2 regions of the Rhodoferax sp. PAMC 29310 genome follow, and region 2 is predicted to be linked to the other one. Evidence: predicted binding sites of a transcription regulator. Region 2 holds the regulator's gene; the other holds the start of a gene.

Region 1 (11,814 bases), 2.0 Mb from region 2:
CTGCTTTGCCCTGTCGTTTTTAGCCAACCAGTTCGCCACACGAATGGCGCACGTCGAGCTTCGGGCTGAACGCAACCAACTGGCAGCCGACGTACAACGGCAAGTCAATGAACTGGTGGTCGAATCCCTCAGCGACGGCATCATGGTGATCGACCGGACTGGCACCGTGCGCTCCGCCAACCCGGCGGCTCGACGTTTGCTGGGTCCGGAGCGCTTTCTGGATGCCGAGTTCTTCAACCTCCGGTCCAAGCCAGGCTGGCAAAGTCTGGTGGCTCTGATGAAACTGAGCTTTGACAAGCTCACTTCGCAACAGGCTGAAGTTATTCTCCGCCACAGCGGACAAGGTCCCCGGCGGTTGCGCGCACAGACCCAAATGACGTCTATCAACAATGCAAACGACGCCCTCTGCGTGTTGTTTTTGCAAGACCAGCGTGAAATGGAAGCCCGGGTGCGAACAGAAAAGCTGGCCAGCATGGGGCGCATGTCTGCCGCCGTGGCCCATGAAATACGAAACCCTTTGGCTGCAATTGCGCAGGCCAACGCTTTGTTGGACGAGGACCTGACCGAACCGGGCCACAAACAGTTGTCTCAAATGGTGCAACAAAATGCCCGCCGACTGGAGCGAATTGTTGATGAAGTCCTGGACATTGCGCGCACTCACCACGAAGAGCAGGGTGTGGCTGATGCCATCCGCCTGAATGAACTGGTGATGCAAACTTGCCGGGACTGGCAAGCGCAGACGGGGAGCAAGAATCTGCTGTGCCTGTCACAGGCCGAAGGGGCCACCGAGGTAAGGTTTGAACCTGAGCACCTGCGCCGGGTTCTGATCAACCTGCTGGACAACGCGAGGCGCTATGCCAGCCAGAACCCGAACGCCATTCAGGTGTCAGTCGGTCAGAACCCGGGCGGGCGGGCCTTTGTCAGTGTCTGGAGCGACGGGCAACCCATGGACAAATCAGTGGAACGCCACCTTTTCGAACCCTTTTTCTCGTCTGAAAGCCGCTCAAGCGGACTGGGACTGTACATCTGCCGGGAATTGTGTGAGCGGCACGGCGCGACTATCATTCACCAGCGCAACACCGGCCATGGCAACGACAGTCCGGTGGACGGCAATGAGTTTCTGGTCTCATTTCACGGTTTTGTGACCCGAGAGGGTGGCCCCGCGCTATCGCAGAAGGACTCCCCTCAACCATGACCTCAACGCACCTGCCGACCACGACTCGAATACTGGTGGTTGACGATGAACCTGACCTGAGGACTCTTTATGAGCTCACCCTGCTGCGTGCCGGGTATCAGGTGGAAACCGCCGAAAATGTGATGGATGCTCAGCAGCAACTCGCAGCCCACCGCTTTGACGTCCTCATTACCGACATGCGCCTGCCCGACGGATTGGGTTTGACCTTAATTCAGCAACTCAAGGCCGAAAAACGCAAAGAACGCTGTATCGTCATCACCGCCTACGGATCCGCTGAGAATGCAGTTGAGTCCCTGAAAGCTGGCGCGTTTGACTACCTGACCAAGCCGGTCGATTTGAAACAATTCCGAAGCGTGGTGGCATCGGCCGTTCGTGACACGAGCACTCCTGCACCCGCTGGCAGCCAGCCCCCTGATGCCGCTGGACGCCCGGGCAGCCCAGACACGCCGATTTTGGGCGGCAAGCAGGCGATTGATCGACTGGTGGGCAACTCCAGCGGACTCCGCCTGGTCAAGGAGCGCGTGGTCAAAGTGGCGCGAAGCATGGCGCCGGTGTTGGTGAACGGTGAGTCTGGAACCGGCAAGGAACTGGTTGCTCAGGCCCTTCACGCCAACAGCCACCGAGCCGAGGGACCTTGGGTGGCCGTCAATTGCAGTGCCATTCCGGAGGCCTTGTTGGAGGCCGAGTTTTTTGGCTCCAAAAAGGGCTCATTCACCGGCTCAACGCAGGATCGGGACGGATTTTTTCAGGCCGCTGCCGGGGGCACCTTGTTTCTGGATGAAATTGGGGATCTCCCTCTGGCCATGCAGTCCAAGCTGCTGCGAGCCATCCAGGAGCGGCGTGTACGCCCCCTTGGCGCGACGCAGGAGTTGGCCGTTGATGTGCGCATCGTCAGCGCCACCCACAAAAACCTCGCAGAGGAGGTGAAAGCAGGTCGCTTTCGCCAAGACCTCTACTACCGCCTCAATGTGATTGAAATCGCCATCCCACCGCTGCGCGATCGACGTGAGGACCTGCCTGCCCTTTGCAACGCGCTGCTCGACCGCATTGCCCATGATTCCGGCATGCCCACTCCGGTTTTGCCCGCATCAGTATTGAGTCAGCTAGCCCAAGATCCATTGCACGGCAACGTTCGGGAACTGGAGAACCTGCTGCACCGCGCCGTCGCCCTTTGCGATGAAGACGAGCTGCAGATTGAAACCTCCACTCCAAGCCCCTTGGCTCACGAGCCGGCGTTCGCCCACAGTGGTGGGGGCACTTTGGACAGCGAACCCAACGCCATTCCCAGCGACCTTCAGGGCCACCTGGACAACCAGGAGCGGGAGATTCTGATTCAAGCGCTGCAAGAGACCGGATTCAATCGTACTGCGGCTGCCGCCAGGCTTGGCATCAGCCTGCGACAAATGCGCTACCGCATTGCGCGGCTCAATATTGATGCCCCCCAAGGCGGAGAGAACTCAGATGACCCGTTCTGACCCCGTCGTGCACGATGCACTTTGGCGAGGGGGTTGGTACCGGTTTGCCGCCCATCTAGCCTCACCCAACTTTGGCGTGCGTCCCCGGGACGCCCGCGTTGATTTACTGGTCATTCACTCCATTAGCCTACCGCCGGGCCAATTCGGTGGTGACAAAGTTGAGCAACTTTTCACCAACCAGCTTGATTGGGACGCACACCACTACTTCAAAACCATCGAAGGCATGCAGGTGTCTTCGCACTTCTACATTCGACGCAATGGCGACCTGTCGCAATTCGTCAGTTGCGATGATCGCGCCTGGCATGCAGGCGCCTCCCGCTACCGTGGCCGCTCCAATTGCAACGACGACTCCATCGGCATCGAGATGGAGGGGCTTGAAGGAGACCTGTTTGAGCCCGAACAATACGAAACGCTGACCAGCCTATGCGCCGCGCTGATGGCGAACTACCCCATTGCACACATCGCGGGGCATGAACACATTGCACCGGGTCGCAAGGCCGATCCCGGTGCCGGGTTTGATTGGCCAAGCCTGCAGCACTCTCTGGGATTGAGCAGTCGATATTTGCCTCGCACCCCAATACCCGACTAATTTAGTCAACATAACGGATTCACCCTATGGCGGTCGAGATCAACACGCCAGGCGGACTTTCGTAAATGAGACAGTTTTAAAAATAAACCGTGAATCAATTGACACGCCGGAAACGCCCGCCATCACTGGTTTGAGCGCTACGGTTGTAGATTTTCCGGCCTCGATTCCTCCGTATTTCGCCCTGTCGTCAGTTTGACTGGGTCAATCCCCGGGTAAAATTTGGCCCCCAGAACACACGTTGGCGGCACAAAGACCCTGCCTTCGACATACACTACCTGTAGTGGCTTGCAGTAGCCAGACACCCCATATATAGTGCGTCCTGCCTTTCCACCGAGCCCAGCCATCTTATGGCCCCAGGCTTGTGCTCAGCGCCATTGACACTCTATTTCACGCAGCATAGACGAGGAGCCCCATGCAAACTGCTTTAAACACGCCTTCAGAGCGCCAGTCCAGTCCGTCCACATCCGCTTTAGGGGATGACTCGATTCAAACCACCGCCAATGGCGTGAGCCAGTATCAAGTCATTCGCCGCAATGGCGCCGTCGTGCCATTCGAACCGGCCAAGATCGCGGTCGCCATGATGAAGGCCTTTCTGGCTGTCACCGGCACCCACGGAGCCGCATCGGCCAGCGTCCGCGAAACAGTAGATGGATTGACGCAAGGCGTGATTCGCGCCCTGATGCGCTCGCGCCCGGGCGGCGGGACCTTTCACATTGAAGATGTTCAAGATCAGGTCGAATTGGGACTGATGCGTGACGGTCACCACGAGGTGGCCCGAGCCTATGTCTTGTATCGGGAAAAACATGCACAAGAGCGCGCTCAACAGATCACGCAGTCGACACCCAAAGCGCCGCAGTTGCACGCGCTGGACAACGGTCAGCGCATTGTGCTTGACCTTGACCGCCTCAAGGGGCTGATTGAGGCTGCCTGCGCCGGTCTGGGCGCTGACGTCAAACCCGAACCGATCATGGCTGAGACCATGCGAAATCTGTATGACGGCGTCCCCATGGACGAGGTCTACAAAGCATCGGTGCTTGCTGCACGCACTTTGATCGAAAAAGACCCTGATTACACCTACGCCACCGCCCGACTGCTGTTCCACACAATGGCCAGAGAAGCATTGGGCAAAGACGTGGTGCAGGCTGACATGGCACAGGCCTACGTCGAGTACTTCCCTCAGTTCATCCAAAAGGGTGTGGACAATGAACTGCTCGACGCCAAGCTGCTCGAGTTTGACTTGGTTCGCCTGGGTGCAGCCCTCAAGGCCGACCGCGACCTGAACTTTGACTACCTTGGCATCCAGACCCTGTACGACCGTTATTTCCTGCACATTGGGAAAACACGGATTGAACTGCCACAGGCTTTCTTCATGCGGGTGGCCATGGGCTTGTCGCTCAACGAATCCGACCGCGAGGCGCGGGCCATCGAGTTTTACGAAATCCTGTCGTCATTTGACTTCATGTCCAGCACGCCAACGCTGTTCAACAGCGGCACCTTGCGCTCACAATTGTCGAGCTGCTATCTGACCACTGTGCCAGACGATCTGGATGGAATCTATGAATCCATCAAGGAAAACGCACTGCTGTCCAAGTTCGCAGGTGGTTTGGGCAACGATTGGACACGCGTGCGCGCACTGGGCTCTCACATCAAGGGCACGAACGGCGAATCCCAGGGCGTGGTTCCGTTTCTGAAGGTCGTCAACGACACTGCAGTCGCCGTCAACCAAGGCGGCAAGCGCAAGGGTGCCGTATGCACCTACCTGGAAACCTGGCACTTGGACATCGAAGAGTTTCTGGAGCTTCGCAAAAACACGGGCGATGATCGCCGCCGTACCCATGACATGAATACCGCGAACTGGATTCCGGATCTGTTCATGCGTCGGGTCATGGAAAAAGGCCAGTGGACCCTGTTCTCGCCGAACAACGTGCCTGATTTGCATGACAAATTTGGCGCCGAATTCGAGACAGCCTATGTGGCCTATGAGGCGCAGGCTGCACGCGGCGAACTCAAGCCAGCCCGTGCGCTGCCCGCCGCCGATCTGTGGCGAAAAATGCTCACCATGCTGTTTGAAACCGGTCATCCCTGGATCACGTTCAAGGACGCCTGCAATGTGCGTTCGCCCCAACAACACGCGGGTGTCGTTCACTCAAGCAACTTGTGCACCGAGATCACGCTCAACACCAGCGACACAGAAACCGCCGTGTGCAACCTGGGTTCGGTCAATCTGTTGCAACACTTGAAGAATGGGGCGGTGGATCACGTCAAGCTGCAAAAGACCATCACCACAGCGATGCGCATGCTGGACAACGTGATTGACATCAATTACTACGCCGTCAAGAAAGCCCGCGACTCCAACCTGCGTCACCGCCCTGTGGGCTTGGGTGTGATGGCGTTCCAGGACAGCCTGTATGAGCTGCGTATCCCCTACGCCAGTGACGCAGCAGTCGCGTTTGCCGACACCTCCATGGAGGCCATTTGCTACTACGCTTACTGGGCATCGACAGAGCTGGCGAAAGAGCGCGGCCAGTACTCCAGCTACAAAGGCTCGCTGTGGGACAAAGGCATCTTGCCCATCGACACGTTAGACATGTTGGCTCGCGAGCGCGGCGGCTATGTCGAGGTCGACCGCTCGTCGACCATGGATTGGGATTCGCTGCGCAAGAAAATTGCAACCGACGGCATGCGCAACTCTAATTGTACGGCCATTGCACCGACAGCAACCATTTCAAACATCATCGGAGTCGACGCCTCAATTGAGCCTTGTTTTGGCAATCTGTCCGTCAAGTCCAACCTGTCTGGCGAGTTCACCATTATCAACAACTACCTGGTTCAAGACCTCAAACGTCTGGGACTTTGGGACGATGTCATGGTCATGGACCTGAAGCACTTCGATGGTTCTCTCAAACCAATCGATCGTGTTCCCGCAGATATCAAGCTGCTCTACGCCACCGCGTTTGAAGTGGAAACCCGCTGGTTGGTCGAGGCCGCATCCCGCCGCCAAAAATGGATTGACCAAGCACAGTCACTCAACATCTACATGGCGGGCGCGTCAGGCAAGAAGCTGGACGACACGTACAAGCTGGCCTGGATTCGTGGCTTGAAAACCACCTACTATTTGCGCACCATGTCTGCCACCCACGTGGAGAAGTCAACGGTGACTGCGGGTCGCATGAATGCTGTTTCATCGGGGAGCGAGTCATCACCTTCCAGCCAGTCTGGCATGAGCGCCCTTGACGCCGCAGCCGCCGCCGCCCGTGAACAAATGGCATCGGGACCGGCAACAGACGTGAAGTTCTGCGGGGTCGACGACCCCACCTGTGAATCCTGCCAATAAGGCCATGAACATCGCCTCGCATCGAGTCGATGTTCATTCACCACACTCACACCCCTCAATGGAGGAGCGAAGTCGATGAACCCTTTTCAATTCACCTCGCTACTCTCATAATCTGCTGATTGGAATTACCTATGTTGAACTGGGACGAAGAAGTCAATCCCTCATCGCAAACACCTCAGTCCAGCGACTCGAATGCAAGTCGCTCGGCAGCGGTTTCACTGCCGTCCGTGAGTACATCTACCGCGACAGACGCTCCGCCGGCCACGCCACGCCGCGTCAATGCTGCAGACAAGCGCATCATCAACGGTAAGACAGACGTCAATCAACTCGTCCCATTCAAGTACAAATGGGCTTGGGAAAAATACCTGTCCAGCTGCGCCAATCATTGGATGCCCCAAGAAGTCAACATGACGCGGGACATTGCTTTGTGGAAAGACCCTAACGGGTTAACCGAAGACGAGCGTCGCATCATCAAACGAAATTTGGGATTCTTTGTCACGGCCGACTCATTGGCTGCCAACAATATCGTGTTGGGTACCTACCGCCACATTACTGCGCCGGAATGCCGGCAGTTCCTGCTTCGCCAAGCCTTTGAGGAAGCCATTCACACTCACGCCTATCAGTACATTGTGGAGTCACTGGGCTTGGACGAAAGCGAGATCTTCAGCGCCTACAACGAAGTCCAATCCATTCGCGACAAAGACCAGTTCCTGATCCCCTATATTGAGGCGATCATGGACCCCAACTTCAAGACGGGCACACCAGAAACTGATCAGACGCTTTTGAAGTCGCTGATTGTTTTCGCTTGCTTAATGGAAGGCCTTTTTTTCTACGTCGGATTCACGCAGATTCTGGCGCTGGGACGTCAAAACAAGATGACAGGTGCGGCCGAGCAGTACCAGTACATCCTGCGCGATGAGTCCATGCACTGCAACTTCGGCATTGACCTGATCAATCAGCTTAAACTGGAAAACCCTCAGCTTTGGACGGCCGAATTCAAACTAGAAATTCGTGCCCTGTTCGAGCAGGCGGTTGAGTTGGAGTACCGCTACGCCGAGGACACCATGCCTCGCGGTGTACTGGGCATGAATGCGTCGATGTTCAAAGGCTACCTGCGTTACATAGCCAATCGCCGGGCTACACAAATTGGACTGGAAGCGCTGTATCCCAACGAGGAAAACCCCTTCCCGTGGATGAGCGAAATGATTGACCTGAAGAAGGAAAGAAACTTCTTTGAAACCCGAGTGATTGAATATCAATCGGGCGGCGCACTGTCTTGGGATTAAGTCATACATGACGACTCCCTGCTCACGACCGCTGCCCGCAGCACACGCTGTTGGCGACGGTTTGTGTTCCGAATTCATGGTGCTGGGCAATAGGTCCAACACCATGCATCGCTTCCTGCCATCCGTCGCGCAAGAAGTGCTCTTTGCAAATTAATCAAGGAGATACATCAATGGCAACTGCAAAAAAATCAGCCCCGAAAAAGGCGGCTCCCGTGAAAAAGACTGAATCAACCAAAAAGGTCGCTGTCAAAGCGTCTGCACCCGTAAATAAAGCCGTTGCTGCCAAAAAAGCAGCTCCGGCAAATAAGGCCGCTGTGAAAGCCACTGCACCCGCAAAGAAAACCGTCGCGGCCAAAAAAGCAGCTCCCGCAAAGAAGGTTGCTGTGAAAGCCGCTGCACCGGCGAAGAAAGCCGTCGCGGCCAAAAAAGCAGCTCCCGCAAAGAAGCTCGCTGTGAAAGCCGCTGCACCGGCGAAGAAAGCCGTCGCGGCCAAAAAAGCAGCTCCCGCAAAGAAGGTCGCTGTGAAAGCCGCTGCACCGGCGAAGAAAGACGTCGCTGCCAAAAAAGCAGCTCCCGCAAAGAAGGTCGCTGTGAAAGCCGCTGCGCCTGCGAAGAAAGACGTCGCTGCCAAAAAAGCAGCTCCTGCAAAGAAGGCCGCTGTGAAAGCCACTGCACCGGCAAAGAAACCAGCGCCAGCCAAAAAAGCACCTGCTGGAAAAACAGTCGCTGCCAAGTCCGCATCTGGGGCGCAAACCACATTGAATCCACAAGCGGCCTGGCCTTTTCCGACTGGCAACAAACCCTAATCGATCGAATTACCCCGATCACAAGCCCGATGTTCACCGCATTCGGGCTTTTTTATCGCGCTTGCACAAGCCCCATCGACTCGGCCTTCAGATTCATGGGTAAAACGCAACGAGGCGGTAACCGGCGACACGCTCGGGTGTTGCCGCCGACTGGACGGAGATATCAATCGATGCTGGCCATTCCGAGGATGCAGCCAAGACGCCGCTCGCTGGCCCAACGTCCGAGGCCAGCAATACTCGCTTCAAAAACGGTTGATCCATGGCATCTGTCAATGTCAGCTCCACAGCCGGAAAGGCGATGGGAGTCAATGAACTACTTTTCAGCAAAAAACTCAATCGATAGGTGTCACCACGTAGCCTGGTGAACGTTGATGTTTCAACACTTATAGACTCAATACGCCGAATCGGGTCTATCTTGCAAGCGATCAGCTCACAGGCCCGCTCCAACCAAGGCGTGAAAGCTGGCTCCCATGCCGCCAATTGATTGCGCTCTCGATAAGCCACCTGGAAGAATAGGCCCATTGACAACACCAAGCTCAGCATCCCCAGCAACCAGCGCAGTGCAGGGCGGTCTCGCTTGAGGGTGACTTTCTCTTTTGATAAAAATGAGACCTGGTCGAATGAGTCAGCTACATCTGGAAAGCCTTTCTGCGCGGTTTCCTCGAAGTCCTGGGGCGGCTCGCTGATTGGCCAGTTGGAATCAAGTTCTTCACTCTCAACCGTTCCTGGTTCTGCATCGTCAGCGACAGCCCCATGCTCTTCCGTTGGAACAAGGCCTGCTGCCCCCTCCCCCAGGTTCAGGTCAACCACGGAGAAGTCAGACAAATAGCCTGCCGGCATCTCCGATGGCTCAGGCAACTGGAGCGATCCATCTAGATCAGGTGGTGCAGGTGGTGCAGGTGGTGCAGGTGGTGCATTTTCCGACACTTCGACTGACTGAACGGTACTCTCCGTCGTCGCCATAGTCGAATCGGCCACTGGCGACTCACTCACCAAATGCGCAGAGGCATCGAATATTTCGTCACACTGACCGCATCTAACCCATCCGGCCGAGATTCGAAGTTGATCAGGGACCACCCTGAACAGAGTCTCGCAGGCGGGACAACGGGTGATCATGCTCATATGGTCAACGTCGAGCGGCTCCTCAGGTCGCGGAGGTCATCAGGATCCAGCCGTCCTCCTGGTCGGAGACTGTCAACTTGCAATACGGAGCGTAGGCCAACTTCAGCTCTTCGGCCTGTCGCTCGAGAATGCCGGACAAAACCAAGGCACCCCCAGGTGCAACTCGAGACCACAACAGCGGCGCCAGAACTTTCAAAGGGGTTGCCAGAATGTTCGCCAGCACCGTTTGGTATTGGCCCGAGGCAGCGTCCGGCAAGCCTGCATTGACCGCGACATCGTTCGCCTGTGCGTTGAGAACGGTCGACTCAACCGCAGCCTCGTCGATGTCAACGGCGTCAACATCGACCGCGCCGTGTTTGGCGGCGCCAATGGCCAAAATACCGGATCCGCATCCATAGTCCAATACTCGGCCCAGGAACTGGCTGGCTTCGCCTTGGCGCGCCAACCAACGAAGACACATGCGGGTCGTCGGGTGCGTGCCCGTGCCAAACGCCAGTCCGGGATCCAGTCGAATAACAATCTGGGCCTCAGCCGGGGGCTCGTGCCAGGTCGGGACAATCCAGAATGTGGGAGTGATGTCCACCGGCGCAAATTGGGATTGCGTCAAGCGCACCCAATCTTGCTCTGCAAGCTCGTGCACCCCAAGAAACTCACATTCAGCAAAGAAATCCTGCGCGTTCAAAAGTGAAAGTGCTTCTCGGGCTGATGCCTCTGTCGGGTAAAGGGCAATCATGCGGGAGCGCTGCCAGCCCTCTTTGGGCGGTGGCATGCCCGGCTCGCCAAACAGTGCCTGCTCGGCGTCGGTCTGAGCATCTGCGTCTTCGACGCTGACGCTCAATGCATCCAGCACGTCCAAGGCATCGCTCACGATTTCGACCCGACTCTCCGGGCACATCAGTTTTAGTTCAAACATGCAGTTTTTGATTTAACGCTTATGCTGTTCCAGCCAATGTTCCAGGTAGTGAATATTGGTGCCACCCAACACAAACTTCGCATCCACAACCAACTCCCGGTGCAGTGGAATGTTGGTACTAATGCCTTCAATCACTGTTTCTCCCAGCGCGGTTCTCATGCGTGCCAAAGCCTGCTCCCGGGTGTCTCCATGCACAATAATTTTTCCAATCATGGAGTCATAGTTAGGGGGAACAAAGTAGTTGGTGTAGACATGGGAGTCCACCCGCACACCAGGACCACCGGGGGGATGCCACATGGTGATCCGCCCCGGCGAGGGCGTGAACTTGAAGGCGTCTTCCGCATTTATCCGGCATTCGATGGCATGGCCACGAATTTCAATCTGTCTCTGCGTGAAAGGCAGACGCTCACCCGCGGCCACCATGATTTGGGTTTTGACAATGTCAATACCGGTGACCATCTCAGTAACGGGGTGCTCCACCTGAACACGCGTATTCATCTCGATGAAATAGAACTCGCCGTCTTCGTATAGAAACTCAAACGTGCCTGCGCCGCGGTAGCCAATTTTTTTACAGGCGGCCACACAACGCTCGCCGACACGATCAATCAACTTGCGAGGAATGCCCGGCGCGGGCGCCTCTTCCAGCACTTTCTGATGACGGCGCTGCATCGAGCAATCTCGCTCGCCCAAATAAACCGCGTTCTTGTGCTTGTCTGCAAGAATTTGAATTTCGATATGACGCGGGTTTTGGAGAAACTTCTCCATGTACACGGCCGGGTTGCCAAACGCAGCGCCAGCCTCGGCCTTGGTCATGGCCACCGCGTTGATCAAGGCTGCTTCGGTGTGCACCACCCGCATTCCGCGCCCGCCGCCGCCGCCGGCAGCTTTGATGATCACGGGGTAGCCAACGGACTTGGCCACGCGGCGAATCTCCGCCGGATCATCCGGCAACTCGCCTTCTGATCCGGGAACGCAAGGCACGCCTGCTTTGATCATGGCCTGTTTGGCGGAGACCTTGTCGCCCATGATTCGAATGGATTCCGGCGTAGGCCCGATGAACTGGAACCCGCTTTTCTCAACTCGCTCAGCGAAGT
Region 2 (11,814 bases):
TACGAACCACACTGTCCATGAACACGTCGGCCGCCGTCACCGCCTTGACTTGGCCGCCCTGTTTAACCGCCGAAGCAAAGGTAATCACCAGCTTTTGGGAGCCAGCATCGACATACGGCTCCGTCACCACTGATTGGGCGGCAATCGCGGCCTGTTGATACCAGGGGCGGGAGGTTGGGTCGTAATCTGCTGGCAAATTTTGAGGACTTGAGAATGCCGTTCTCTTGTATGCGTAACCGATGTAAACCGTGTCGACGTCGCCGGCAACCTTGGCCTTCTTCAAATAAGGCAGCGGATCTGCTTCATCAGCTGCAGCAGCAACAGACCTGACAAGCAAGTGTCGGGTCAAAAGCCAGTCCCCAACGCCAGCAGCATGCGAGTACGCCAAAGCCTTAACTTGACTACCCAAGGAATTGAGCGCGTTGCTTCGGGCAGTTAACACATTGGTCAGCGAAAGCGCCAGCAACCCTATCAGCACCATGACACCCGTGGTGGCAATGATTTTTCCGCTAAGTGAGGTTGGCAGAGCTGTTTTCATAGAACCCATCCAAGGTTGGCTTTGTCTATGCGAGGTTTCAATCGACGCAGCCATCGTAAGTGCTTTTTCTGCCGAAATCCAGCCACATCACCCCAGCGCACGCTCAAACGGCGCATTACCAAAAGTTATGTACTTGACAATTGATATGCATTCGTTATAATAGGTTTGATCAAATATAATTTTTGACGACATTTACGTTGACGTTGCGCCATCCAATTTAGACGGATACGATAACTTCGAATGCCCAATTTTGGGGGCAAATTGCTGCGTCGCCCTGTTCAATTACTGGAGAAAAAATGACTACATCAACTCGCAATCTATCTATGGCCGTACTGGGAACTGTTGTGGTGCTTGCCGCCTGCAGCAAAAAGGAAGAAGCACCAGTGGCTGTAGAGGCTGCGCCAGCGGTTGTCGCTGCGGCTGCCCAAGCTTGTGGCAAAGTATCGGTTGCCAATATGAATTGGCAATCCGCTGAGGTGTTGGCTCACATTGACAACATCATTCTGACCAAAGGTTATGGCTGCGATGTTGAGCTCGTGCCCGGCGACACCATGCCGACCTTGACCGCGATGATGGAAAAAGGAAAGCCAGACGTCGCTCCTGAGGCTTGGATTAACGCGGTGCGCCAGCCATTGGATGCGGCAGTCAAGGCCGGCACCCTGCACTACGCAGCAACCGCACTGAAAGACGGCGGCGTCGAAGGCATCTGGATGCCAAAGTACATCGCGGACGCAAACCCCACCATCAAGACGATTGACGACGCCCTGAAGCACCCCGAGCTCTTCCCGTCATCTGAGAACAAAGGCAAAGGCGGCCTGCACAACTGTCCGTCCGGCTGGAATTGCCAACTGACGACCGGCAATGCTTTTAAAGCCTATGAAGCCGGCAAAAAAGGATTCGTCCTGATCGATACAGGTTCAGCAGCTGGTTTGGATGGCTCTATTGCAAAGGCCTATGAGCGCAAAGAAGGATGGCTGGGCTATTACTGGGCACCTACCTCTATCTTGGGCAAATATGACATGGTCAAGCTGGACGCAGGCGTTCCATTTGACAAGGATGGCTTTGAAAACTGCAACTCCAAGGCAGATTGCGACAAACCAGTCAAGACCGACTGGGCCAAGTCAGAAGTTGTGACCGTGGTGACCGATCGCTTCCAGAAGGCCGGAGGCCCTGCCTATGAGTACCTGGCGAAGCGCAGCTGGAGCAATGCCACTGTCAACCAATTGCTCGCATGGATGAGTGACAACCAAGCGACTGGTGCCGACGGCGCCGCTCACTTCCTGAAAGGTCAACCAGAAGTCTGGGCTGACTGGGTTTCTCCTGAAGTCGCTGCAAAGATCAAGGCATCGCTTTAATCTTTATGAGTTTCCTTAAGGAATTTCCAAGCATGGGGTCTGAGCAGCTCAGCGCCATGCGAAGGGCTATTGACGGCACCTTTAGGACGTTTTCGCGAGAGTATGGAGAGACGTTGGAGCGACTGTTTGATCCGTTGCGCGACTTCCTCATGTACTCCGAGCGACTGCTAACTCAGTCGCCTTGGCCAGTTGTGATCGGTGTCATTGCCTTGATCGCCTGGCTGGCCTCACGGTCAACAAAGATCGTTGTCGGCACCGTCTTGACGCTCCTTGTGATCGGCTATTTTGGCATGTGGAACGACACGATGAAAACCATTTCGATGATTTTCGTCTGTACCGTGGTTGCTTTGGCCCTAGGCCTGCCCATCGGTATTGCCATGAGTCGGTGGGATCGGTTGCAAAAAACCATTAACCCGGCGCTGGACGTGATGCAAACCATGCCAAGCTTCGTCTACCTAATTCCTGTGGTGATGTTGCTAGGCATCGGGAGAGTTGCTGGCATGATTGCCGTGGTTGTGTACGCCATTCCGCCGGTGATTCGCTTTACCAACCTGGGAATACGTTTAGTAGACACAGACTTGCTGGAGGCAGCCGATGCTTTCGGCACGTCAACTTGGCAAAAGATGGTTCAGGTACAGCTTCCGCTGGCGCTTCCAACGATCATGGCGGGCATCAACCAGACCATTATGCTGTCGCTGGCCATGGTGGTTATCACTTCCATGATTGGCGTTCAAGGACTGGGTCAACCGGTATTGAAAGCCATTGCGAATCAGTACTTCACCATGGGAATGTTCAATGGTTTGGCCATTGTCGGTATCGCGATTATTTTTGACCGCGTGTCTCAAACCTATGGAAAACGCCTGCAGAAACATTTGGAGGTCGTTCATGGCTGATGCAAATTTGACACAAACGATTGCCGGGGTTTCAAAGCCACCGATCGGGATTTCAATCAAAAATCTATACAAGATTTTTGGGCCGACCCCTGACAAGTACATCGACGCAGTCCGGCAGGGCATGAGCAAACAAGAGCTGCGTGATGATCATGGCCATGTGCTGGGTCTGCGTGACATCAACATTGACATGCCGGCTGGCGAAATCCATGTCGTGATGGGCTTGTCTGGTTCGGGAAAAAGCACGCTCATAAGGCACATTAACCGACTCATCGACCCCACGGCCGGTGAGTTGCTTGCTGGCGAGCAGGATGTGCTGAAGATGAACCACGACCAGCTGCAGCGCTTCCGACGGGAGCAAACCGCCATGGTGTTCCAGAAATTCGCCCTTTTCCCGCACCTCACGGTGCTGGAGAACGCCGAATACGGACTGCAAGTCCAGAAAGTTGCCCGCAAGAAGCGACGTGAAGCGTCCATGCGGTGGATCGAACGCGTTGGGCTGAAGGGCTACGAGGACAACTATCCGAATCAGCTCTCCGGCGGCATGCAGCAGCGAGTGGGCTTGGCTCGAGCGCTCACCAACGATGCCCCGATCTTGTTGATGGACGAAGCGTTTTCAGCGCTGGACCCATTGATTCGAAGCGATATGCAGTCTGTTCTCCTAGATCTTCAACAAGAGCTGGGGAAAACAATCGTTTTTATCACCCACGATCTGGATGAGGCACTGCGCCTGGGCGACAGAATTGCCATCCTGCGCGACGGCGAAGCCGTGCAACAGGGCACTGGGCAGCAGATTGTTCTCAAGCCAGCCAATGAGTACATTGCCAGCTTCGTGAAAGACGTCAACCGTGGCCGCGTGATTCGCTGCCGCACGTTGATGACCCAAGGCGCGGCCGTGGACGGCCCGACAGTCGACGTCAGCCTCGTCATTGAGGAAGCCGCACGACTGCTCAGCGTAGAGGGCAAGGACGCTGCCAACGTTGTCAATAGCAAGGGCAAACTAATGGGAACCATCAGCATGAGCGACATCATTGCTGCCATGGTGCCACCCAACCCGGAAAGCCTGCAATAGGTTTTCCTCACAAGCGGGCAACTAACCGACAGGTTTTTTGCCCACACATGACGAGTAAGGCTCTATATCCTCACTGATATCGACCTGATTTATGAGAAATCTAGTTATATAAAAATCATTTGATATTGTTGACTTGGTATATCAAAGCCTCATAGAATCCGCCGTCCCAGCGAGAAGATCAAAGGATAACCCGTACCCGATGCCGACCCCGGCATTCTCAATTCTCTGCATAACGCATGAAACAACCAGCAGGATATTGAACGCGTACTAACTCAAACGAGGTGTTGTGAGTGACGAATTGGAATCAGTTCAAACTTGCACCCCGCGCGAACAAAGGAAGTTCTATGAACGCGTCAGAAAAAGTAACAGTGGGCCTGCGATCACTCGCATCAGTCATCGCCCGCGGATTCTTTGAAATTACACATAGCAGTTTTGCCCTGATTGGCTTGACTGTGATTTTTGCAGCCATCGCCTTGACTGCGCAGCCAGCGCTACGCCAGATAGGTGAAGTCAAGCTTTTTAGTTGGTTGCAGACCCGCCAAGTCGAGCTCACTGGCCTGCCTACCGAGGTGGAGGCGATTGAACGTGCGACTGCAAGCAACCCACGCGACCTGCCCAAACGACAAGCCGCAGTGGCATTTTGGTTAAGCAAGAAATACTCGGTCGCCCCCGAACCCATCAGCGCGCTGGTATCCGAGGCTTACCAAATAGGCCAACGAACCAAAATTGACCCCACCCTGATTTTGGCGGTCATGGCCATTGAATCAGGCTTCAACCCATTTGCTCAAAGCCACGTGGGAGCACAAGGGTTGATGCAAGTCATGACCACGATTCACAGTGAGAAATATGAGAACTTTGGCGGCAAGTTTGCAGCCTTCGATCCCTTGTCCAATTTGCGCGTCGGCGTGAAAGTGCTCGAAGACTGTATCAAGCGTGCAGGCTCTATCCAAGGTGGACTTCGCTATTACGTCGGCGCCGCCAACTTGGATAACGACGGAGGCTATGCTGCCAAAGTCATGGCTGAATACGCACGCCTAGAGCTAATCGCAACTGGACGTGTCATTCAGCAAGTGGAGCCTTCAACCTCACCTGCTCCGGTTTTGGTCAAAGACATTCCGGCCGAAATGTCCGCCCCGCTCAACTCTTGACACCTACCGACCACCCGGCGCACCGCCGCGATGGTCAGTTAAACTCGGCGAGTACGCGACTGGCGATAGGTGCTTGGCCAAATAGGGTTTGAGTACTGAAGTGGGAACACCACGGGGGAGCGTGCCGCACAAGGCCATAGGGCCTGTGCGATCAGCCGTTCGCCTGGGCAGCCCTGGTTTCATTCAAAATGATTCACAGGCCGACCGTCTCAAAGGACTGCCATGTTCAACCGAAATATCCTCATCGAGCAAACTGACCCCGAGCTATTCGCGGCCATTCAAGCCGAAAACGCACGCCAAGAGCACCATATCGAGCTGATTGCCAGCGAAAACTATGCATCCCCCGCTGTTATGGCAGCGCAAGGCACCCAGCTGACCAACAAGTACGCGGAAGGCTATCCCGGCAAGCGCTATTACGGTGGTTGCGAATATGTTGACGTGGCCGAGCAACTGGCCATTGACCGCGTGAAACAAATTTTCGGAGCCGAAGCCGCCAATGTGCAGCCTCATTGCGGCGCGTCTGCAAATGAAGCCGTTTTTCTGGCATTCCTGAAGCCTGGCGACACAATCATGGGTATGAGCTTGGCTGAAGGCGGTCACTTGACGCACGGCATGGCACTAAACATAAGCGGCAAGTGGTTCAATGTCGTCAGCTACGGGCTGAATGAGCAGGAGGACATTGACTATGACGCCATGGAGCGCAAGGCGCATGAGTCCAAGCCAAAGCTGATCATTGCTGGGGCATCTGCATTTAGTTTGCGCATCGATTTCGAACGGTTTGCCAAGGTCGCCAAGGACGTAGGCGCCATCTTCATGGTGGATATGGCCCACTACGCTGGCCTGATTGCTGCAGGCCTGTACCCTAACCCAGTTCCACATGCAGACGTGGTGACATCCACCACCCACAAAAGCCTGCGCGGCCCCCGTGGTGGCATCATCCTGATGAAGTCGCAACACGAAAAAGCCATCAACAGTGCCATATTTCCCGGCTTGCAAGGTGGCCCCCTCATGCATGTGATTGCGGCCAAGGCCGTTGCATTCAAAGAGGCACTCGCCCCGGACTTCAAAGTCTATCAACAACAAGTACTGACAAATGCCCGCATCGTCGCTGAAACCCTGGTTTCACGTGGGCTGCGCATCATCAGCGGTCGCACTGAAAGTCATGTCATGTTGGTTGACCTGCGCTCCAAGGGGATTACCGGCAAAGAAGCCGAGGCGGTTCTCGGCTCTGCCCATATGACCATCAACAAAAATGCGATCCCCAACGACCCTGAGAAGCCAATGGTCACCAGCGGTGTGCGAATTGGCACCCCGGCCATGACAACCCGCGGCTTCAAAGATGAAGAAGCTCGCATCACCGCCAATTTGATCGCGGACGTTCTGGACAATCCGAGAGACAGCGCGAATATCGATGCGGTCCGGGCCAAGGTCAATGCCCTGACAGCTCGCTTCCCGGTTTACGGCTAAACGCACGCCCTATGAAGTGCCCCTTTTGCAGCCATTCCGAAACCCAGGTGGTGGAGACACGAATCGCTGAGGATGGGGACTTCATCCGCCGCAGACGCCAATGCGGTGCATGCGAAAAACGCTTCACGACCTATGAGCGCCCCGACGTCACTTTTCCAGCGATCGTCAAAAAAGACGGTCGCCGGATAGAGTATGAGCGTCCGAAGTTGTTGGCCTCGATGAAACTGGCGCTGCGCAAGCGACCAGTCAGCACTGAACAGGTCGACAATGCGGTTGAGCGAATTGAAGAGACTCTTCTCAATCTGGGCGCTCGCGAAGTCGCTTCAAACCGAATAGGCGAACTGGTCATGATGGAGCTGAAAAAGCTCGACAAAATCGCCTATGTCCGATTCGCCAGCGTCTACCGAAGCTTTGAAGACATCGATGACTTCAAAACGCTGGTGGATGAGGTAGGGCGGTAGACTTTTGCCCCTGGCACCGGTATTACCTGACTAACGGCTGCTCAGAGGCGACGAGCGGTCAGCCTAAACCGCCATACAGAGCCCCATAGGCCTATCATTGGGCATGGAACATTTCCACCTTCTACATCAGCGCCGGCAACCGAACAATTGGAAGAACAAGGCATTGTTCAGTTATTCGCACAATGCCGGATTTTCATTGGTTGAAGTTCTGGTATCTATTGTCGTGCTGTCGTTTGGCTTGCTCGGAATGGTGGGCATGCAAGCTGCGTCACTTCAGGCCAACAGAGAGGCTCGCCTGCAGTCAGCCGCAGTCTTCTTGGGCCGCGAAATAGCTGAAACCATTCGTGGAAACAAGAATATCGGAATACTGACAGTCAACAATCCTTATATTGGGTCATTCTCGACATCTCCGCTCGTGGTCGGCACACCGTCATACTGCCTCAATGCATCGCCCACGACTGCTTGTACCAGCACCACTGATGTCGCCAATGCTCAAATGACGGAATGGTTGTCCCGGGTTGACGCTGAATTGCCTGGTGCCCGAGTTGATATTTGTTTCGACTCAACACCGTTTACCTCTGGGGGATTGCCGCAATGGGCTTGCAGCAACACCGGTGGCGTGCTCGTCGTGAAGATTGGATGGACGCGTAGCTCTACAGATCGAACTCAGAGCTCTGCTGCGGGGCTCGAAAGAGCGACGACGCCTCTGGTTGTCTTGCCAGTGACTCCAGGGAGTTCAACATGATTTGCTCATCGACTCTTCATTTAAGAAAGTGTCTACCACTGCCAAGCGGTCAAAAGCTTGCTCAACGATCGGCTCAACTTGGCCTAACAATGGTTGAGTTACTTGTCGCGCTGATCATTAGTATGCTGATCGCATTGGCAGCCATCGCCGCACTGACTGTTACACGCCAAGGTTTTAGCGCAGTCGATGCCTCCGCTCAACTTCGCGACAACGGACGCTTCGCCGCAGACTTGCTTCAGCGTATGGTTGTTCAAAGCGGCTACAAAGACGTTCAATACGCGGCCACCACGCTGCCGACAACCGCTGTCACAGGTTTGGCCACCAACCCAGACTCGAATGTCTTTGGATTTAATAACGCCCTGATCAACTCTACCGATCCAACACACGCGTCCAACGCACGGTCGACTTCGGTTGCTGGGTATGGCAGCGATGTGCTGGTCTTGCGATACCAGGGCGTGGAGACATTTCCTGGATCTGGGGTGGCGGACGGTTCGATGATTGACTGTGCCGGCAATGGAGTCACAGCGATCCCCATTAGCCGATACGACAGACGGGAAAGCGTCATTCACGTTGCAGTGAGCGTTGGTGAACCGGCCTTAATGTGCACTTGGATCAACCCAGCTAGTGGGACGATCACGACACAACCCATCGTACAAGGCGTCGAGAATTTCCAGATCCTCTACGGCACAGATGGAGTCACGGCAGGTGCCGCCCCCACAACAGCCACAGACTCGGTGCCTGACGCCTATCTTCGAGCCGATCAACTCACCGTAGCGGGAAATGCAGTGGCTACAAACGACAACTGGCGCCGCGTTCGCAGCATTCGAATAGGAATGGTGCTTCGGGGGCCGGCCAACTCCGCGATAGACAGAACATCTGCTACCTACTATCCGTTTGGCGCAGCAAAACCATCCAGCACCGGCACAGCCGGCTTGGCCATGGCCCAAACAGTAGCCTCTGCGCTGGACCCCGGCACTGTATTTACGCCTGCAATAGACGGCCGCCTGCGCCAAACCCTCTCTTTCACCGTGCATTTGCGCAACGACCAGGGGCTTTGAAGTGAAACTAACTATTCATCCTTCCCGATCACCTGGGGCTAATTCCATTCAAGCCCAAACCGGAGCCTCACTAATTATGGTGATGCTGATCTTGGTGATCATTTCGTTACTGGGCGTGGCAGGAGCGCAAATTTCGCTCATGAGCGAACGCGGCGCGAGAAATGACCGAGATCAGTTGGTTGCATGGCAAGCCGCTGAGGCGGCATTAATTGATGCGGAACTTGACATGATCGACCCAACATCGACGCGAGCCGCCCTGTTTGATGGCAAGCAAGCGATTCAGTTTGTGTCTGGGTGTGGCGCGTCCGGCCAATCAGTGGGTCTTTGCAGTCTGCCGACTGCGGGAAAACCGGCGTGGCTCACTGTTAATTTTGAAACCACCGGGACAGGCGCTGCTACCACAGCACTGGGAACGTTCACAGGAAAAACCTTTGCTGCTGGCGGCGTTGGCATCCAACCGTCCAAGGCCCCGCGCTACATCATTGAACTGGTACCGGACCCAATGGGCGATGCGTCTAATCCAAGCTTTTTGTACCGTGTCACGGCCATGGGGTTTGGCCCGCGCGAAGACATTCAAGCGCTTTTGCAAATGGTTTACCGCCAGTAACTTCAGGAGCAATTCAATGCGCACTCAAAATCACATCAGCTCCTCAAACAATGGGCTCCAGGGGAAATTCGCCAAATTTTCAGGGCTTCTGCGTCCAAACCTCGCGTGGCTATTGATTCCAGCTGTCGCAGTTGTTTCTTTTGTAGCGATCAGCGGCACCACAGCGCCCGCCATCCCCGCCATCACGTTGTCTTCTGATCCTCTGTATGCAGCAACGGCTGGCGACAAACCCGTTTTGGCGTTGGCCTTGTCTGTGGAGTTTCCAACGGTTGGTGCGCAGTATGTTGATCCGGACAACATTGGCACAAGCGACGACCCCACTTACTCCAGCGACCGTGAATACCTTGGTTATTACGACGCGGAGAGCTGCTACACCTATGACGATGCAGGCACTGGCGCGCCAAGCGGGCAAGCCGCGGCTTACAAACGTTTTGTGCGTCGTGGACCAGCTATTGCCCTGGCCACGGCCAGCACAACTCAGCCGACTAAAACCACCCGAATGTGCTGGAACAACAGCACCAGTTACACAAAGGACGACGGTACAACGCCGGCCAGTAGCACGACGGTCAACGATGGTTTTAGTGGCAACTTCCTGAACTGGGCGTCCAGCTCCGCCATCGACATGTTGCGCCTGTCGTTGACCGGTGGCGACAGGGTGATCGACACCCCCACATTGACCGTTCTGCAGCGGGCCCTGATTCCCGACGGAAACCCAATCGCGATGGGAAACAGCAATAACTTTCCCGCAAAGCGCCTTTACGCGAATGGCAGCTCACGCGCGATTACATCAGCCACCTCTCCGTCACCGGCCCTTGTCTCTGGGGTTAGTTTCTTTGGTGCCGTGCCCAGTTCAATGGTGTCTGCGGCGGGCGGCTCTGACATTTTCATCGCCAACACACTGAATCGAATCTACTTTGGCACGAGCAAATCGGGGAACTCATCCAGCGGGTTCGGAGGCTACACACTGGGTTCTGCGACAGGTGCCTCTCAAATTGACACCGCTGGTATCACAAAACTCAACGCGTCGCTCCCCAGTGATACTACTTTTTGCGCCAATGAAGGAGGAACTTGCGTGTTGCCCGCAGGAACCATCAAACGCATTTATTACGGCGCCAACAACGACTGGTACTACACGCATGCAACGGGCAGCATCTCATGCGCCAATGCGGTTTTTGGCGACCCACTCAGCGGGGTTGGAAAGCAATGTTACTACCGCAATGCGGACAGCAGCAGCACCTGGGTGCCGGCGTCGACTTCTGGGCTCAACTCCGACGGTTACTTTTTTTCCCGGGTTCAGGTCTGCGACCGCAACCCCAGCACCTATGCGCTCAAGGACAACCGAGACTACGATTTTTGCAAAAAATATTCGGATGGTGCCACCACCCCTCAGCCCAATTACAAACCGGCCGGTGCCATTCAAAAATACAGTGACCAACTTCGCTTGGCCGCATTCGGATATCTTTTGGACCAAACGGCCAGTTACAGTGCCGGCCGATACGGTGGCGTCTTGCGTGCACCAATCAAGTACGTGGGCTCCAAAACCTTTGACATTAACGGCGCAGACAACACTGCGTCGGGCGGAAACCCGAACCAGGAGTGGAATCCAGTTACTGGCGTTTTCTACCCCAACCCGGACAACAACACCACAGTGGCCTGTGCCGCAGGTGCAGACTGCAGCGCCAGCTATTTGAGTGGTGTTGTGAGTTATGTCAACCAGTTTGGCCGAACCGGTTCAGTCCGCGGACGGTACAAAAAATTTGACCCGATTGGTGAATTGCACTACGAAACGTTGCGCTATTTGCAGGGGTTACAACCTAGCGCGGATGCAGTCAGCGGGATTACCACTGATATGTATGACGGCTTTCCCGTCAGTACTTCGTGGACAGATCCGTATGGCAATAGCCGATCCAACACAGCCAACTACTCCTGCCTCAAAAGCAATATTGTGGTGATCGGCGACAAAAACACCCATGATGGCAACCGGCTTCCAACGACCGACATTGCCAACAACATCCCCGACATCAGCGGCTGGCGAACCACTGTTCGAAATTTTGAAGCAAACACCGCTGCAACAACCTATGTAGATGGCCAAGGTGTCACACGGACAAGTGGCAATCCCAATGGCGCGAATAACAGCGTACCAACCAGCACAACGACGAGCCAAATCATGGGTTCAGCGTACTGGGCGCACACCCACGACATTCGTGGCACCGACTGGACGGGCACCGGAGGGCTTGCCAAACAACGGCCCGGCCTTCGCGTCAAGACGTTTATGTTTGACGTGAATGAGTATGGCGGCTCCAACAATGCGGCTACCCGTCGTTCGTCGAATCAATTGTTCATGGCAGCCAAATATGGCGGCTTTGAAGCTGATGCATCAAATTCGACGGGCTCGCCTTACAACACCTGGGGCAACCCCTTTAAGCGAGACGATGGCACGGTTGACAAATACGTCTGGGAGGACACCGACCCC

What was found. The regulator NrdR, encoded in region 2, represses ribonucleotide reductase genes. The targets are predictions, from matches to a motif close to CACNANATNTNGTG.
Region 1: the regulator NrdR is predicted to act here: its motif matches at 3,561-3,574, upstream of J8G15_RS11220 (ribonucleoside-diphosphate reductase subunit alpha).

What each region holds. Positions count from the first base shown of each region.
Region 1 covers NZ_CP072852.1:2,443,280-2,455,093, forward strand. Annotated here, with positions in the region: gene J8G15_RS11205 (PAS domain-containing sensor histidine kinase) at 1-1,195, shown strand, start outside; gene J8G15_RS11210 (sigma-54 dependent transcriptional regulator) at 1,192-2,670, shown strand; gene ampD (1,6-anhydro-N-acetylmuramyl-L-alanine amidase AmpD) at 2,657-3,259, shown strand; gene J8G15_RS11220 (ribonucleoside-diphosphate reductase subunit alpha) at 3,672-6,593, shown strand; gene J8G15_RS11225 (ribonucleotide-diphosphate reductase subunit beta) at 6,725-7,879, shown strand; gene J8G15_RS11230 (histone) at 8,050-8,685, shown strand; gene J8G15_RS11235 (DUF3426 domain-containing protein) at 8,779-9,495, opposite strand; partial or broken gene J8G15_RS22125 (zinc-ribbon domain-containing protein) at 9,742-9,807, opposite strand; gene prmA (50S ribosomal protein L11 methyltransferase) at 9,830-10,720, opposite strand; gene accC (acetyl-CoA carboxylase biotin carboxylase subunit) at 10,733-11,814, opposite strand, start outside.
Region 2 covers NZ_CP072852.1:433,269-445,082, reverse strand. Annotated here, with positions in the region: gene J8G15_RS21910 (methyl-accepting chemotaxis protein) at 1-592, opposite strand, end outside; gene J8G15_RS02015 (ABC transporter substrate-binding protein) at 835-1,893, shown strand; gene J8G15_RS02010 (proline/glycine betaine ABC transporter permease) at 1,899-2,786, shown strand; gene J8G15_RS02005 (glycine betaine/L-proline ABC transporter ATP-binding protein) at 2,779-3,855, shown strand; gene J8G15_RS02000 (lytic transglycosylase domain-containing protein) at 4,200-5,003, shown strand; ZMP/ZTP riboswitch at 5,049-5,179, shown strand; gene glyA (serine hydroxymethyltransferase) at 5,226-6,470, shown strand; gene nrdR (transcriptional regulator NrdR) at 6,482-6,931, shown strand; gene pilV (type IV pilus modification protein PilV) at 7,035-7,676, shown strand; gene J8G15_RS01980 (PilW family protein) at 7,766-8,734, shown strand; gene J8G15_RS01975 (PilX N-terminal domain-containing pilus assembly protein) at 8,811-9,341, shown strand; gene J8G15_RS01970 (pilus assembly protein) at 9,358-11,814, shown strand, end outside.